Regions from separate parts of the Buttiauxella noackiae genome, predicted to be linked through region 1. Evidence: predicted binding sites of a transcription regulator. Region 1 holds the regulator's gene; each other region holds the start of a gene.

The links. Region 1 encodes PurR, which represses purine synthesis genes. Its sites were predicted from a motif close to CANGCAAACGTTTGCNTG; they were not measured.
Region 2: the regulator PurR is predicted to act here: its motif matches at 3,264-3,281, upstream of pyrD (quinone-dependent dihydroorotate dehydrogenase).
Region 3: the regulator PurR is predicted to act here: its motif matches at 3,926-3,943, upstream of purM (phosphoribosylformylglycinamidine cyclo-ligase).

The regions. Positions count from the first base shown of each region.
Region 1 is NZ_JPRU01000001.1:333,083-338,707, forward strand. Features, by position in the region: gene punC (purine nucleoside transporter PunC) at 1-297, opposite strand, end outside; gene punR (DNA-binding transcriptional activator PunR) at 413-1,324, shown strand; gene purR (HTH-type transcriptional repressor PurR) at 1,393-2,418, opposite strand; gene cydH (cytochrome bd-I oxidase subunit CydH) at 2,714-2,803, shown strand; gene sodB (superoxide dismutase [Fe]) at 2,856-3,437, opposite strand; gene IX31_RS01470 (C40 family peptidase) at 3,636-4,484, opposite strand; gene grxD (monothiol glutaredoxin 4) at 4,847-5,191, shown strand; gene rnt (ribonuclease T) at 5,251-5,625, opposite strand, start outside.
Region 2 is NZ_JPRU01000001.1:1,314,508-1,320,132, forward strand. Features, by position in the region: gene rlmKL (bifunctional 23S rRNA (guanine(2069)-N(7))-methyltransferase RlmK/23S rRNA (guanine(2445)-N(2))-methyltransferase RlmL) at 1-217, opposite strand, end outside; gene IX31_RS06095 (YcbX family protein) at 342-1,454, shown strand; gene zapC (cell division protein ZapC) at 1,451-1,993, opposite strand; gene pyrD (quinone-dependent dihydroorotate dehydrogenase) at 2,159-3,169, opposite strand; gene ssuE (NADPH-dependent FMN reductase) at 3,418-3,993, shown strand; gene IX31_RS06115 (sulfonate ABC transporter substrate-binding protein) at 3,986-4,954, shown strand; gene ssuD (FMNH2-dependent alkanesulfonate monooxygenase) at 4,951-5,625, shown strand, end outside.
Region 3 is NZ_JPRU01000002.1:1,214,812-1,220,436, reverse strand. Features, by position in the region: gene ppk1 (polyphosphate kinase 1) at 1-2,023, opposite strand, end outside; gene purN (phosphoribosylglycinamide formyltransferase) at 2,193-2,834, opposite strand; gene purM (phosphoribosylformylglycinamidine cyclo-ligase) at 2,834-3,871, opposite strand; gene upp (uracil phosphoribosyltransferase) at 4,086-4,712, shown strand; gene uraA (uracil permease) at 4,797-5,625, shown strand, end outside.

The sequences.
Region 1 (5,625 bases):
CACCAGCAGAGCAGTGGCACTTTCTACCCACAACATACCAATACAACCGACGGCGAACAGGCTCAGGCCTGCTAACAAAATTGGTTTACGTCCGAAATGGTCAGATAACGGCCCCCACATTAACTGGGCAAGCGCAAAGCCGGCAAGGAACAGGCTCAGACTCGCACTGACGGCGGAGGCATCGGTCTGTAAATCTTGCTGAATGGCAGCGAAAGCAGGCAGATACATGTCTGTGGCGAGGAAGCCCAACACACTTAATCCAGCCAGCCAGATAAGAAATCCTTTTGATGGTTGCATAATGTTCTCTTGTTTTATCGTGCAGGTTGATTGCCGCGTGAGTGTACGGAGTGCAAATACGCTTGTGAAACGCTAATATTTGTAGGTTGCGTTCAAAAAATTTGTGAGCAGAGAAATGTGGTCAGAATATTCGCTGGAAGTGATAGATGCGGTAGCGCGCAATGGTAGCTTCAGCGGTGCAGCACAAGAGTTACACCGCGTTCCGTCAGCTATCAGCTATACGGTACGGCAGTTGGAAGACTGGTTAGCCGTTCCGTTATTCGAACGTCGTCATCGGGATGTAGAATTAACCCCCGCAGGCATCTTTTTTTTGAAAGAAGGCCGCTCTGTTATCAAAAAAATGATGACGACACGGCAACAGTGCCAACAGATCGCAAATGGATGGCGCGGCCATCTGGCGATAGCCGTCGATAATATCGTTAAGCCCGAACGAACGCGGCAGTTGGTGTTGGATTTTTATCGCCACTTTCCTGATATCGAACTGCGTATTTTTCAGGAGGTGTTTAATGGCGTGTGGGATGCGCTAGCTGACGGACGAGTTGAAGTCGCGATTGGCGCGACACAAGCCATTCCTGTCGGGGGGCGCTATGCTTTTCGCGATATGGGGGCGCTGAGCTGGCGCTGTGTGGTGTCATCAAACCATCCGCTGGCACGACAGGGCGGAACTTTAAGTGATGATGATCTACGGGCCTGGCCGTCGTTAGTACTCGAAGATACTTCCCGTTCGCTACCGAAGCGTATTACCTGGCTTTTGGATAACCAGCGTCGAGTTGTGGTTCCGGACTGGGAATCAGGCTCTGATTGTCTTAGCGCGGGGTTATGTATCGGCATGGTGCCATTGCACATAGCAAGGCCGTGGTTGGCTTCTGGGCAGTGGAGTCAGCTGACACTCGATAACCCATTCCCGGATGCAGCATGTTGCCTGACATGGCGGCAAAATGACGCTTCGCCAGCCCTGGCCTGGCTGCTGGAGTATTTAGGGGATAGCGAGACGATGAATCAGGAGTGGTTGCAGGAGCCATTATAAATCGGGTGGTAATCCACCCGACAACTGCATTTCATAGGTCGGATAAGCATAGCGTCATCCGACTTAACTTAGCGACGATAATCGCGGAATGGACCATCTGCCACTGAACGGCGTTCAATCAGACGTGGATGGACTTCAATCGACTGCGACTCTTCGCGTTTATTGACGATTCTATCCAGCAGCATATTGAATGCTGTTTCACCCAACGAATCCTTCGGCTGGTGAATAGTGGTCAATGCCGGTGAGAAATAACGCGCGTTACGCACGTTGTCGTAACCGATAATGGAAATATCCTGCGGCACGCGTAAACCCATCTCATCAGCAGCACAAATTGCGCCCATCGCCATAATGTCACCGCCGCAGAATACTGCAGTTGGGCGATGAGACTGACCGATTATCTGCTGCATGGCGCGGTAGCCTGACTCAGGTTCAAAGTCACCTTGAACAATCCAGTTGTCAGGAATAGAGATACCCGCTTCTTCAAGTGCCTTCATAAACCCTGCATGGCGGCCACCACCGGTATTACGTTCCATTTGACCGGGAATTGCACCAATCTCACGGTGGCCACGCTCAATCAAATAACGTCCTGCCAGGTAGCCACCGTGGAAAGCATTATCGACAACGGAGTCGGTAAAATCTGCGCGGGCTTCACCCCAGTCCATCACAACCATTGGGATGTGACGATATTCTTCAAGCATAGTCAGTAATGATTCCGGGTATTCAGAACACATCACCAATAGGCCATCAACGCGTTTTTGCGCCATCATGGACAAATAGGCGCGCTGTTTTTCGAAGTTGTTATGCGCATTACCCAGAATCAGGGTATAGCCTTTTTCAAAGCAGCTATTTTCGACAGCTTCAATTATCTCGGCAAAATAGGGTGCTTCGCTGGAAGTGGCTAGCAAACCAATCGTTTTGGTGTGATTAACTTTCAAGCTACGCGCGACGGCGCTAGGTGAATAGTGCAATTGTTTAATCGCAGCCCATACCGCATTACGTGTCTCTTCCGCCACAAAACGGGTTTTGTTGATCACATGTGATACGGTTGTAGTGGAAACGTTTGCGAGCTTCGCTACGTCCTTGATTGTCGCCATTAAATTTCACTCCGGGCCATATCGTAAACCCCTGATAACCAATGTGTTAAACGATTGCGTACGCTAACTCCTGAGGCAACGTTAAGGTTGCAGGTATGCCGGGATTGCGACATAAAACGGAAGGAGGGCGTTGAATAGATGGTACGCAATAAATTAGCGTGGGATTTTGGCCTATCCTGGAGAAAAGTGAAAGAGGGAAAAGCGATATCAGGTTAAAACGAGGGGGATTTTTATGTCTGATTGTGGGAAAATCAATCCGACACACCGATTGTAAGGTAATAAAAGGAGTTTGCTAATGAGTACCGATCTGAAATTTTCAATCATGACCACGGTTGTTGTTTTGGCACTGATTGTGTGTGGCGCGCTAACCGCCGTACTGCATTGATACATCGCTCTGATTAAAATGGGCCGCAATCGCGGCCCATATCTTTTAGGTTTTATGCTGCCAGGTTCTTCGCAACAAACTCCCAGTTCACCAACGCCCAGAAATGCTCAAGGTAACCAGCACGAGCATTGCGGTAGTCGATGTAGTACGCATGTTCCCACACATCCACAGTCAATAACGGCGTTGCTGCTGTTGTCAGTGGTGTACCCGCGTTTGAGGTAGAGACGATCGCCAAAGCACCATCTTCTTGTTTGACAAGCCAGGTCCAGCCAGCGCCAAAGTTTTTGATAGCCGCATCAGTGAATTGCTGTTTAAACTCAGCAAAGCTACCAAATGACTTATTAATGGCTTCCAGAAGCTCTCCAGTTGGTTCACCGCCAGCATTTGGTGCCAGGCAATTCCAGTAGAAGGTATGGTTCCAGACCTGAGCTGCGTTGTTAAACACGCCACCTTCGGAAGTCCGAACGATCTCTTCGAGAGTTTTACCTTCAAACGCGGTGCCCTTAACCAGATTGTTCAGGTTAGTGACATAAGTTTGATGGTGTTTACCGTAATGGTATTCCAGAGTTTCGGCGGAGATATGCGGTGCTAAAGCATCTTTTGCATATGGTAGTGCAGGTAGTTCGAACGACATTGCTGACTCCTTATTACCCGTGATACTTCGAGCTACATCTTTGTTGGCTTTATTCATTCTCTTGCCGCTGCGATGCAACTCGAATTACTTTGGGTATCTATTGTTAAATAAACACTTTTAGTGCGGGTTTAGGGTAACAAATTGAAAGGATAAGCAAAAGAGGGAACTTACCTGCCCAGGGAAGGGCAGGTAGCAGATTTAACGAATGGTTTTAGGTGTCATAACGCGTTTTGCGCCGACATAGTGACGTTGCCAGTAATCTTCGCTCAAAGAGGTGATCTGGATGTCCTGACCGGTACGTGGTGACTGAATGAATTTACCATTGCCGACGTATACACCAACGTGATCAGCAGTACCACGACCCTGAGTACGGAAGAACACCAAATCACCCGTTTCCAGCTCTCCACGATCTACAGATGAGGCATCACGCAGGTGATACATCTCATTAGCGGTACGAGGAATACGGAACTTCACTAAGTCTTTGTATGCGTAGTAAACCAGACCACTGCAATCGAAACCGGTAACTGGTGAGGTGCCACCCCAACGATACGGCTTACCGATCTGGCCCATCAATTTGTTCATTGCCGTTTTTTGTGCTTTTTGCACACGGACTTTATGCGCCGCTGCAATCGTCGTTGGCTGTTCTGATTTCACTTTTACACAATGCGCTTTATGGCCTTTACGCGGCTTGCTGCATTTTTCGGTGAAAGTAACAGGCTGGGCTTTTGCGAGCTTAGAAGTTTTATTGCGGGAGTTTTTTGCAAGATTCTTTGTTTTAGCGCTGCTGGCATTTTTGGCGGTTTTACTTTTTGCGGCAGTTGTTTCTTTTTTCTTGCTGGCCGTTTTAGCTGAGGTGGTGCTTTTTTTGCTGGCGGTGGTGGTTTTACTCTTACTGCTCTTTTCTGTGCTCTTCGTTGTATTTTTCACAACGTGCGCTTTGGACGCCACCACGGGACGAGCGTGCTCAGACGCCTGCGTCAATGGTGTATACGGCAAGGTAAATAGCAGAGCACAGAGCGTGATAGAAATTTTTGTTATCCGCGCCACTCGACAATCCCCTGGTTAAAATGAATGCATGAGAAAAACCATCATGCCCGTGTATGATTTTGCGAAACCCGCCGATTCTAATCTATTAAGTACGATAAAGTTAATAACCTTTTACTATTCGTCTTGCTGTTTCGTTACCGGACGCAAAAAAAATAACCAAACTAATGGTTGTAAGGCTATTTATTGATCAGGCTTAGGATTATTTGCTGATTTTCAGTGGCAGGAAAAGTGTTATTCTTAATGCATGTTGTCCCTCCATCGCGTACGACAGAAAAACCCTGTAAAAAATGGTGTTTTCTGGAGGGGGCGTCAATCGCTACAATGGCAGGCTAATGCCAGGACTTGGTTTGAGGAAGCATGCAATGAGCACTATTGAAAAAATCCAACAACAGATTACTGAGAACCCAATTCTTCTTTATATGAAAGGTTCTCCGAAACTGCCTAGCTGTGGCTTCTCCGCCCAGGCTGTGCAGGCGCTATCCGCTTGTGGTGAGCGTTTCGCGTACGTTGATATTTTACAGAACCCAGACATCCGTGCTGAGCTGCCAAAATACGCTAACTGGCCTACCTTCCCGCAGCTGTGGGTTGATGGTGAGCTGGTTGGCGGTTGCGATATCATCATTGAGATGTATCAGCGTGGTGAATTGCAATCTCTGATTAAAGAGACTGCAGCTAAGTACAAATCTGAAGAGCCAGACGCAGAGTAATTTGCAACCCGAATCAGATCTAGCCAGAAGTAAAAAGCGACCCGTTAAGGTCGCTTTTTTTATGCTTCAGATTCTGGCTCAACCGGTAAGGGTAGAGGCCAACCACCGAGTCGTTTCCAGCGGTTGACGATTTCGCAAAATAGCATGGCTGTTTGCTCAGTATCATATAGAGCTGAGTGCGCCTGGCTGCTGTCAAATGGCATACCTGCGGCGATACACGCTTTGGCGAGTACCGTCTGGCCCAGCACCAACCCGCTCAGTGCGGCAGTGTCAAAGGTCACAAATGGATGGAACGGGTTACGTTTTAAAGAAGCACGTTCTGCCGCTGCCATCATAAAGCTGTGATCGAATGTCGCATTATGGGCGACCATGATCGCGCGGTTACAGCCGGTGTCTTTAATGCCTTTGCGCACCATTTTAAAAATTGCGTGCAG
Region 2 (5,625 bases), 980 kb from region 1:
ACAAATCCAGGTCGCTATAAACACTGCATTCATTCAATGGCAGCAAAATGCGGGACGCAAGGCGGCTCCACATCAAGCTTTGATAGAGCAGACGTGAGTCCCCCTGGTAATGTACGCCGCCCTGAACCACCTGGCATGCTTGCGCACCAAGGCCCTCCAGTTCAGTTTTTAATAGCTCTTCAAGCCCACGCGCCGTACTGGCAAACAGAGAATTCATATCGTCACTTAATCAGGTATAAAAAGAAAATTGTGGCGCATTATAGCCAATCCGCCACGCATGTCATAAAGTTGGCCTCTTATATTCTCTTTTTCTTCATTTATGCAAGGAGCGCGTGCGTATCATGATCACCCTATCTCAGCTTTATATTCACCCGGTGAAATCGATGCGTGGCCTTGCGCTCTCCCATGCACAGGCAACAACCAGCGGTTTAGCTTTTGACCGCATCTTTATGGTGACAGAACCTGACGGCACTTTTATTACCGCACGTCAGTTCCCGCAGATGGTGCTATTTACTCCGGCCATTATTCACGACGGTCTATTTTTGAGCGCACCGGACGGCAGTTCCGCCACAATACGCTTTAGCGATTTCCAGCCGGAGGCTGCACCCACAGAAGTCTGGGGAAACCATTTCACCGCGCAAATTGCGCCAGATGAAATTAATCAATGGCTGAGTGGATTCTTCTCACGCCCGGTACAACTGCGCTGGTTAGGTGAAAGTTTAACGCGCCGTGTTAAACGCCATGAAGATGTGCCGCTCTCTTTTGCTGACGGTTTCCCATTCTTGCTGGCTAATGAAGCCTCACTGCGCGATTTGCAAAACCGCTGCCCTGCAAGTGTCAAAATGACGCAATTCCGCCCTAATATCGTGGTCACTGGCGCAAATGCATGGGCAGAAGATAGCTGGCAAGTGGTGCGTATTGGTGGCGTCACCTTTGATGTGGCAAAACCATGCAGCCGTTGCATTTTCACCACCGTCAGCCCGGAGCGGGGCCGTAAACATCCGAGTGGTGAACCGCTGGCGACATTACAAAAATTCCGCACCGCACTGGATAATGGTGATGTCGATTTCGGCCAAAATCTGATTGCCCGCAATAGCGGAGTGATTCGTGTAGGTGATGAGCTCGAAGTACTGGCAACTAAACCTGCGAAGGTTTATGGCGCTGGGGTGACCGAAGAAACTCTTGAACCTTTTGAACAGCAAGAAAGCATGGTGGCAATCGGCTGGCAGGGACAACAATTTCGCGGTAACAACCAACAAATTTTGCTGGAGCAACTCGAACAACAAGGAATTCGCGTGCCCTATTCTTGTCGAGCCGGAATTTGTGGCAGTTGCCGGATAAAGTTAGTCAGTGGGGAAGTCAAAGCGTTGAAGAAAAATGCTATCAATGATGATGGCACAATCCTTTGCTGTAGTTGTATTCCTGCTGGAGATGTAGAGTTAGCGGGTAATTAAACCGCCTGATCAAGGTTAAGGGCGTTACTTATTGGTTGCGGCCTTAATCTGTCATTCATCACTTTAATCGCATCACCGAGCTGCATGGTACGGCCAGCAAGTTGCAAGCTTGGCTGTGCTAATAAACAGAGCGCAGCGTTATCACCCGTTTCTACCACCAGCAGATTCACCTGCTGCATATCGTCGCTTAACCACACACAGGCAGCATCGCCCGGTATTGGCTGCCAGCATTCCCCATGAGAGAGAAAGTGCCAGCTTTTTGGCATTTGCGGCTTAAGATAACGAATTGCTACGAGTGCATTTAACACCAGTTCAGCACGCTGTTCTTTACTTAATACCAGGTCACGACATTTTTCTTCAAAAGAGAAAAATAGAGCTGCATCATCGACACAAAATCCTGTGTTTTCAAAGGCATCGGGAGTAAGCATTTTACGAGGGAAACGCGAACGGAAAAGCATGCCATTGGCTAAATCGAGCATCATACGATCATGCTCCTCATCATAATACCAACGCCAATTATCGTCCGGTTTAATCCGCATAATTATTTGCCCTTATCCCCATATTCCTGCGATTAGAAATATCCTTATCACCGCTTCGTAAATGAACACATTAATAAAAGACTAATATGTTCAAATTAGCAACAGTGATGGAATATAAAACAACCAGGGCTGAAAATAAAGCCCCGGTTGTCCGAAAGTAAATACTTAGAGACCTGAAACGATTTCTTTAATCAGAGGCGGGCCTTTAAATATGAACCCGGAATATATTTGTACTAAAGAGGCACCCGCAGCCATTTTCTCACGAGCAGCAATCAATGAATCAATACCACCTACCCCAATAATCGGCAAGCGACCATTTAATTCTTGCGACAAGCGGCGAATAATTTCTGTGCTTTTTAGTTGAACCGGACGGCCACTTAAGCCACCCATTTCATCGCAATATTTCATGCCCTGAACCAGGCTGCGATCCAATGTCGTATTGGTTGCAATTACCCCATCAATATTATGGCGAACCAAACTATCAGCCACCTGGATCAATTCTTCTTCAGAAAGATCCGGCGCGATTTTCACCGCCACAGGTACATATTTATGATGCAATTCCTGAAGCGTTTGCTGCTTATTTTTGATTGCAGTTAACAGATCATCCAGCGCATCGCCGTATTGCAGCGTGCGTAATCCAGGGGTATTTGGTGATGAAATATTAATCGCTATATAACCCGCGTATGGATAAATTTTATCCATGCAGATCAAATAGTCATCTTTCCCTTGTTCAACTGGAGTGTCTTTATTCTTACCAATATTGATACCAAGTACCCCATCAAAATGGGATTTTTCGACATTCTCAACCAGGTTATCAACACCGTGGTTATTGAAACCCATACGGTTAATTAATCCTTCAGCCTCTACCAGACGAAAGATTCTTGGCTTGTCATTTCCAGGCTGTGGGCGAGGCGTTACTGTGCCAATTTCAATGGAGCCAAAGCCCATTGCACCCAACGCATCAATGCACTCACCATTTTTGTCCAAGCCTGCCGCCAGGCCTAATGGGTTCTTAAAGGTCAATCCCATACAAGTGACAGGTTTCGACGGCACGTTTTGCCGCACCAGCCATTCGAGAGGTGTACCTGTTACACGACGCAATTGCTGGAATGTCACTTCATGAGCGCGCTCTGGATCGAGCTTGAATAGGGCTTTACGAACGAAGGGGTAGTACATGAACTCTCCTGGATTCCCGGTATGCAAACCGGGGCCGTATTATCGTTGATAACGTGAGTGAATGGAATTGACCTGCGACAAAAAAGGCTGAATCAGCGCAATCGTTTACCTTTCTCTCCGTTGTTATGCGTTTTTTAGCAAATGTTTTCCATATAAATCATTTAGTGGAATAACAGTTCTGCGCGAATATCACACTCAATTGTTATCAATGTCACTTAAAAGCAAACAATTAGTTATAAGGAAACAATATGCGTGTGATTACCCTTGCTGGAAGCCCGCGCTTCCCATCCCGTTCTAGTGCACTGCTGGAATATGCCCGCGAAAAACTGAGCGCTCTGGATATCGAGGTGTGTCACTGGCATCTACAGAATTTCGCGCCTGAAGATTTGCTCTACGCCCGTTTCGATAGCCCGGCTCTTCTGGCGTTAATAGAACAATTAGAACAGGCCGATGGCGTGATCATCGCAACACCTGTTTATAAAGCTTCATTTTCTGGCGCTCTGAAAACGCTGCTCGACCTATTGCCTGAGCGCGCTCTGGATAAAAAAGTCGTTCTGCCTTTAGCCACCGGCGGTACGGTTGCGCACATGCTGGCAGTCGATTACGCACTCAAGCCTGTCCTTAATGCGCTAAAAGCACAGGAAATTCTGCATGGTGTGTTTGCCGATGACAGCCAGATTGCGGATTACCAGCATAAACCAGTGTTCAGCAATAACTTACAACAACGCCTCGATAACTCGCTGGAAACCTTCTGGCAGGCTCTGCACCGCCGGGATTTCATTGTCTCCTCCCCTTTTAAGACGCAAGGAGTTGCTCATGTTTAACTTTCTGAAACGAACCGCTCCCTGGCTTGCACTCGCAGGAACATTAAGCCTGAGCGCTACACTGCACGCGGCTGAAACCGGGCCTGAGCAGCTACGCATTGGTTATCAAAAAGGCTCGGTCAGCATGGTACTGGCGAAAAGCCATCAGCTGCTGGAAAAAGAGTATCCGAACACAAAATTCCAGTGGATTGAGTTCCCGGCTGGCCCACAAATGCTCGAAGCGCTGAACATCGGCAGTATCGATCTGGGCAGCACCGGTGATATTCCGCCAATCTTCGCGCAGGCAGCAGGTGCCGATCTGGTGTATGTCGGTTCAGAACCGGCAAAACCGAAAGCCGAAGTGATTCTGGTGCCGGAAAACAGTCCGATAAAAACAGTCGCGGAACTCAAAGGCCATAAAATCGCTTTCCAGAAAGGTTCCAGTTCCCACAATCTGGTATTAAGAGCGCTACAAAAAGCTGGCCTGAAATTTACCGATGTCGAGCCTGCATACTTAACGCCAGCCGATGCCCGGGCGGCGTTCCAGCAGGGTAACGTTGATGCCTGGGCGATTTGGGACCCGTACTACTCCGCAGCATTGCTCAATGGTGGAGTGCGCGTTTTAACCGATGGCACCGACCTTAATCAAACCGGTTCCTTCTATCTCGCTTCTCGTCCATATGCCGAGAAAAATGGCGCTTTCCTGCAACACGTTTTGAAAACCTTTAGCGATGCCGATGCGTTAACCCGTAGCCAGCGTGATGCAAGCGTTGCGCTGCTGGCAAAAACCATGGGCTTGCCGGAAAACGTAATTGCCACCTATTTCGATCATCGTCCACCAACGGTGATTACCCCTGTCAGCGCCGAGACTGCGGCAAAACAACAGCAAACTGCAGATCTGTTTTATGACAACCACTTAGTGCCTAAGAAAGTCGATATTCGCACCCGCATCTGGCAACCAACTGAAGGAAATAAATCATGAGCTTAAATTTATTCTGGTTTTTACCTACCCATGGCGATGGCCACTACTTAGGCAGCAACGATGCAGCACGCCCGGTTGATCAAGGTTACCTGCAACAGATTGCACAGGCTGCGGACAGACTTGGCTTTACCGGTGTACTGATCCCAACGGGCCGCTCTTGTGAAGATGCATGGCTGGTTGCCGCATCTATGATTCCCGTGACGCAGCGTTTGAAATTCCTGGTCGCACTGCGCCCAAGTGTGACCTCACCAACCGTGGCTGCACGCCAGGCTGCAACGCTCGACCGACTTTCCAACGGGCGTGCTTTATTTAACCTGGTTACCGGTAGCGACCCGGAAGAATTAGCCGCAGACGGCGTGTTCCTCAATCATCAGGAACGTTACGAAGCCTCCGCAGAATTTACCCATATCTGGCGTCGCTTACTGGAAGGCGAAACGGTGGATCACGAAGGCAAACACATTCAGGTTAAAGGGGCAAAACTGTTGTTCCCGCCGGTGCAACAGCCTCGCCCACCGCTCTATTTTGGTGGGTCATCAGATGTGGCGCAGGATTTGGCCGCCGAACAAGTGGATCTCTATCTCACCTGGGGCGAACCACCGCATTTAGTGAAAGAAAAAATTGAGCAAGTCCGTGCTAAAGCCGCAGCTCATGGTCGCACAGTACGCTTCGGT
Region 3 (5,625 bases), on a different contig from region 1:
TCGCCAGTTGCGAGCGTACCTTACGGCGGTTGCCGCGTGGCACATAGCGATTACTTAGTTCTTTGTCGATGTAGCGTGCTTTTACCGTATCACTGAACAATATTTCGATGATATCCAGCACCCGTTGTTTCAGGCGCGGGTCAAGAATAGCGACGGCTACCTCGATGCGGTAATCAATATTGCGCGTCATCCAGTCGGCAGAAGAGAGATACACTTTTTTGTCGCCGCCATTTTCAAACACATACACGCGGTCATGTTCGAGATAGCGGTCTACGATACTGATTACGCGGATATTGTCGCTGATACCGTCCAGATTGGGGATAAGCGAGCACATGCCACGGATTAGCAGATTAACTTTTACACCTGAGCTTGACGCCGCATACAGGCGGTCAACCAGCCCTTTATCAACCAGGTTGTTCAGTTTCAGCGTGATGCCAGACGGCTCGCCGTTTTGCGCGTTAGCAATTTCTTTATCGACCAAATCGTAAAGCAGGCGGCGTGAGTTCTGTGGTGACACCATCAGATGCTCGAATGTCACTGGACGATAAGGGTTTTCGATAAAGTTAAATACGCGGCGAACTTCGTTGGTGATGCGCGCATCGCAGGTCAGTAACGAATAGTCAGTATAAAGACGTGCGGTTTTCTCGTTAAAGTTACCGGTACCGATGTGGGCATAACGCACCACCTCTTCACCTTCTTTACGGGAAATCAGGAAAAGCTTGGCGTGAATTTTCAGACCTGGCGCTGAGAAAATAACGTGTACGCCCGCTTCAGTCAGGCGTTTGGCCCAATGAATATTGGCCTCTTCGTCAAAGCGCGCTTGCAGCTCAACCACCACGGTGACTTTCTTGCCATTGTGCGCGGCGTGGATCATTGACTCAATAATGCGCGAGTCTTTTGCCACACGATAAATATTGATTTTAATCGCCAGCACGCTTGGATCGAATGACGCCTGGCGCAGCAATTCTAGTACGTGCTCAAAAGTGTGATACGGATAGTAGAGCAGCACGTCACGATTACGTATCGCATCAAAACCGTTACGGAATTTATCAAACCAGATGTGGCGCAGGCGCGGCAGTGGTTTGTTTACTAAATTGGCTTTGCCGACGTTCGGGAAGTTAATGAAATCTTTAAAGTTATGGTAGCGACCACCTGGTACAATGGAATCGTAATTGGTGATAGTCAGCTTGTTACGCAGCATTTCAACCATCGCATCAGGCATATCACGTTGATATACAAAACGCACAGGCTCGGCAGTCAAACGTTGTTTCAGGCTTGATGACATCAGTTCCAGCAAGCTCGATTCCATTTCCGTGACCAGATCGTATTCCGCGTCGCGAGTCATTTTCATTGAGTAGGCGTTCAACGAATCGTAATCGAAGAAACCTTTGAAAATATCATCCAGGCAGTAACGCAGAATGTTATCCAATAGGATCATCGGCTTGCGGCGGCGCGGTGCTTCTGGCGGCAAATTAACAAAGCGTGGCACTTTATCGGACGGAATTTCCAGCAACGCGTAACGAATGTCATCGCCACGAATGATCTCTACCGCAAGGTAGGTGTAGTCATCTTTAAGAAACTGCACCAGATCGGTGTCGTGGTTAATCAGGATCGGTGTGATGTGCTGGCGCAAATAGTGTTTAAAGTAGTGTCGCAGCCAGTTTTGCTGATTTGGGGAAAGCTGGCGTTCATTAATCAAGAAAATTTGATTACGCGCCATTTCCAGCAGCAGATCGTTATAAAGCCCATCAAACTCTTGGTCGGCCTTTAGAACACGCGCCTGAATTTTGTTGAGTAAATGGCGCGAGTTAGGAGCCGTACCTTGTTCTTCGCTGATCAGAATGCGCCGTTTTAGCTCGGCGAAACGAACTTTGTAAAATTCATCAAGGTTATTCGAATAGATGCCGAGAAAACGCATTCTCTCAATCAGCGGGTTAATTTTGTCCGCTGCTTCCTGAAGAACACGTTCATTAAAAGACAACCAGCTCAGTTCTTTTTCGATATACAGCTTATCCTGACCCATTAGCCCTCACACTCCGTTTTCGTGGACGTTAAAATGCCGTCACGTCTGTCATTATGGCGAGCTTTGCCGTGGAATGTCCAACGATGGCCGTAAAGTATGACAAATCGTGATGAAGTTTAGTTAGCGTTGTAGGGCGGAGGCGTGAAAAAGGGGCCGTAGCCCCTTAGTTTTATTCGTCTGCGGCATGGCCCTGCGGTGGCAGTTTGTTGCCATCCAGCCAGGCGCTATTTTCACGCATTTGCAGGCGTCCTTCGATAAACCAGGAGACAACTAACGGATAAATAGCGTGTTCCTGATTCTGCACGCGGGCGGTAATGTCTTCTTCGTCATCACCTTCAAACACCGGTACTTTGGCCTGAAGAATAACCGGCCCGCCATCCAGCTCCTCAGTGACAAAATGCACGGATGTTCCATGCACTTCGTCGCCATTTTCCAACACCTGGCTATGAGTATTCAGGCCAGGATATTTTGGCAGCAGAGAAGGGTGGATATTGATCAGTCGCCCTGCGTAATGGCCGACAAACTCTGGGCTAAGAATGCGCATATAACCCGCCAGCACCACCAAATCCGGCGCGTAGGCATCGATCTCAAGCATTAGCTCGCGATCGAACGCTGCACGGTCGGCGAACTGGCTAGCCGTTAACGCGTGAGCAGGAATTTCCGCAGCACGCGCTCGTTCAAGACCAAAGGCATCGCTTTTATTACTGAATACAGCCGCCACGGTGGCATTAATCTTTTTAAGCTTACAGGCATCAATAATTGCCTGAAGATTGCTTCCGTTGCCGGAAATTAGCACCACTATACGTCTCATTACTCAATAACCACGCGTTCGGAGGAATCAGAAGCTTTGATACTACCGATTTTCCAGGCGTTTTCACCTTTTGCATTCAAAAATTCTATCGCTTTATCAGCTTCTGACGCAGGCAGGGCAATCAGCATGCCGACACCGCAGTTAAAGGTGCGGTACATTTCGTGACGGCTGATATTCCCGGCTTTTTGCAACCAGTTGAATACCGCAGGCCACTGCCATGAAGATTCAGCAATAATAGCCTGCGTGTTGTCTGGTAGAACGCGTGGGATATTTTCCCAGAAACCACCGCCAGTCAGGTGTGCAATCGCATGAACGTCAACATTTTCAATCAATTCCAGAATCGGCTTCACATAAATGCGCGTCGGTTCGAGTAAATGATCGGCCAGCGGTTTGCCTTCCAGCTCAGTGGTCAGAGGGTCAGTACCGCTCACTTCCAGTACTTTACGTACCAGAGAATAACCGTTCGAATGCGGTCCGCTAGACGCCAGAGCAATCAAAACATCGCCGTCGGTTACTTTAGAGCCATCGATGATTTCAGATTTTTCAACCACGCCAACACAGAAGCCAGCAACGTCGTAATCTTCGCCATGGTACATGCCCGGCATTTCAGCCGTTTCACCGCCAACTAATGCACAGCCAGATTGCAGACAACCTTCGGCAATACCGGTGATAACGCTGGCAGCAGTATCGACTTCAAGTTTGCCAGTTGCATAATAATCAAGGAAAAACAGCGGCTCAGCACCCTGAACAATCAGGTCATTTACACACATCGCAACCAGATCAATGCCGATAGTGTCGTGGCGCTTTAAATCCATCGCCAGACGTAATTTAGTACCCACACCGTCGGTGCCGGAAACCAGCACAGGCTCACGATACTTTTGAGGTAACGCGCACAACGCACCGAAACCACCCAGCCCACCCATGACTTCCGGGCGGCGAGTCTTTTTCACTACACCTTTGATTTTATCGACCAGAGCGTTACCAGCATCAATATCAACACCGGCATCTTTATAGCTAAGAGAGGTTTTGTCGGTCACTGCTTAGTCCCCGCGGATGGGTTAGAAATAAAAAACGCCGCAATTCTAACAGTGCAGGCAAACGTTTGCGAGCCTCTTGTTCAGAGGGATGTAATTATTATCAATCTATACTCATTTCACCCAACTTGATCTCGAAGCGGTGGCGCGGTGTTAAAAAAGCGGTATAATCCGGCGATTTTTTTTATGGTGGCCAACTATCTCGGGGAGAAAGAGTATGAAGATCGTGGAAGTCAAACACCCACTCGTCAAACACAAGCTGGGCCTGATGCGTGAGAACGACATTAGTACCAAACGCTTTCGTGAACTCGCCTCAGAAGTTGGCAGCTTGCTGACTTACGAAGCCACGGCGGATCTGGAAACTGAAAAAGTCACTATCGAAGGCTGGAACGGCCCGGTAGAGATCGATCAGATTAAAGGCAAGAAAATTACCGTTGTGCCAATCCTGCGCGCAGGCCTGGGCATGATGGAAGGTGTGCTGGAAAACGTTCCAAGCGCGCGTATCAGCGTTGTGGGTATCTACCGTAACGAAGAAACCCTGGAGCCAGTTCCTTACTTCCAGAAACTGGTTTCTAACATTGAAGAACGTATGGCGCTGGTGGTTGACCCTATGCTGGCAACCGGCGGTTCTATGATCGCAACCATCGACCTGCTGAAAAACGCTGGCTGTACCAGCATTAAAGTATTGGTTCTGGTCGCAGCACCAGAAGGTATCGCAGCGCTGGAAAAAGCGCACCCGGACGTAGAGCTGTTCACCGCTTCTATCGATCAGGGTCTGAATGAGCACGGATACATTATTCCGGGGCTCGGCGATGCGGGCGACAAGATATTTGGTACTAAATAATAAAATGAGCCGACTTCGATAGTCGGCTTTTTTTTGATTTGTTCGATCCGTTTGTTCTAAAAATAATATTCTGAGGAAAACAACATGACACGCCGCGCCATTGGGGTGAGTGAAAGACCACCCTTGTTGCAAACGATACCGTTAAGTCTGCAACATCTGTTCGCCATGTTTGGTGCCACCGTTCTGGTGCCGATCTTGTTCCACATTAACCCGGCGACGGTGCTGCTGTTTAACGGGATTGGGACGCTGCTGTATCTCTTTATCTGTAAAGGTAAAATCCCGGCGTATCTCGGTTCGAGCTTTGCGTTTATTTCGCCAGTGCTCCTGCTCCTGCCGCTGGGTTATGAAGTGGCGCTGGGCGGGTTTATCATGTGCGGCGTGTTGTTCTGTATTGTGGCTCTGATTGTTAAAAAAGCCGGTACTGGCTGGCTGGATGTGATGTTTCCTCCAGCGGCGATGGGCGCGATTGTGGCCGTTATCGGTCTTGAACTGGCGGGTGTGGCTGCAAATATGGCCGGTCTTCTACCTGCTGATGGCACTTCTCCTGACTCAACCACAATCATTATTTCGCTGGTGACGCTTGGGGTAACCATCTTTGGTTCCGTTTTGTTCCGTGGCTTCCTGGCGATTATCCCGATTCTTATCGGTGTTCTGGCGGGTTATGCACTCTCCTTCGCCATGGGCGTGGTCGATGTGACGCCAATTATTAACGCGCACTGGTTCGCACTGCCGACCTTCTACACCCCGCGTTTCGAGTGGTTTGCGATCTTTACTATTTTGCCTGCAGCACTGGTAGTGATTGCGGAACACGTGGGTCACCTGGTCGTCACGGCTAATATCGTAAAGAAAGATTTGATTCGCGACCCAGGCCTGCATCGTTCAATGTTCGCCAACGGTATTTCGACGATTTTCT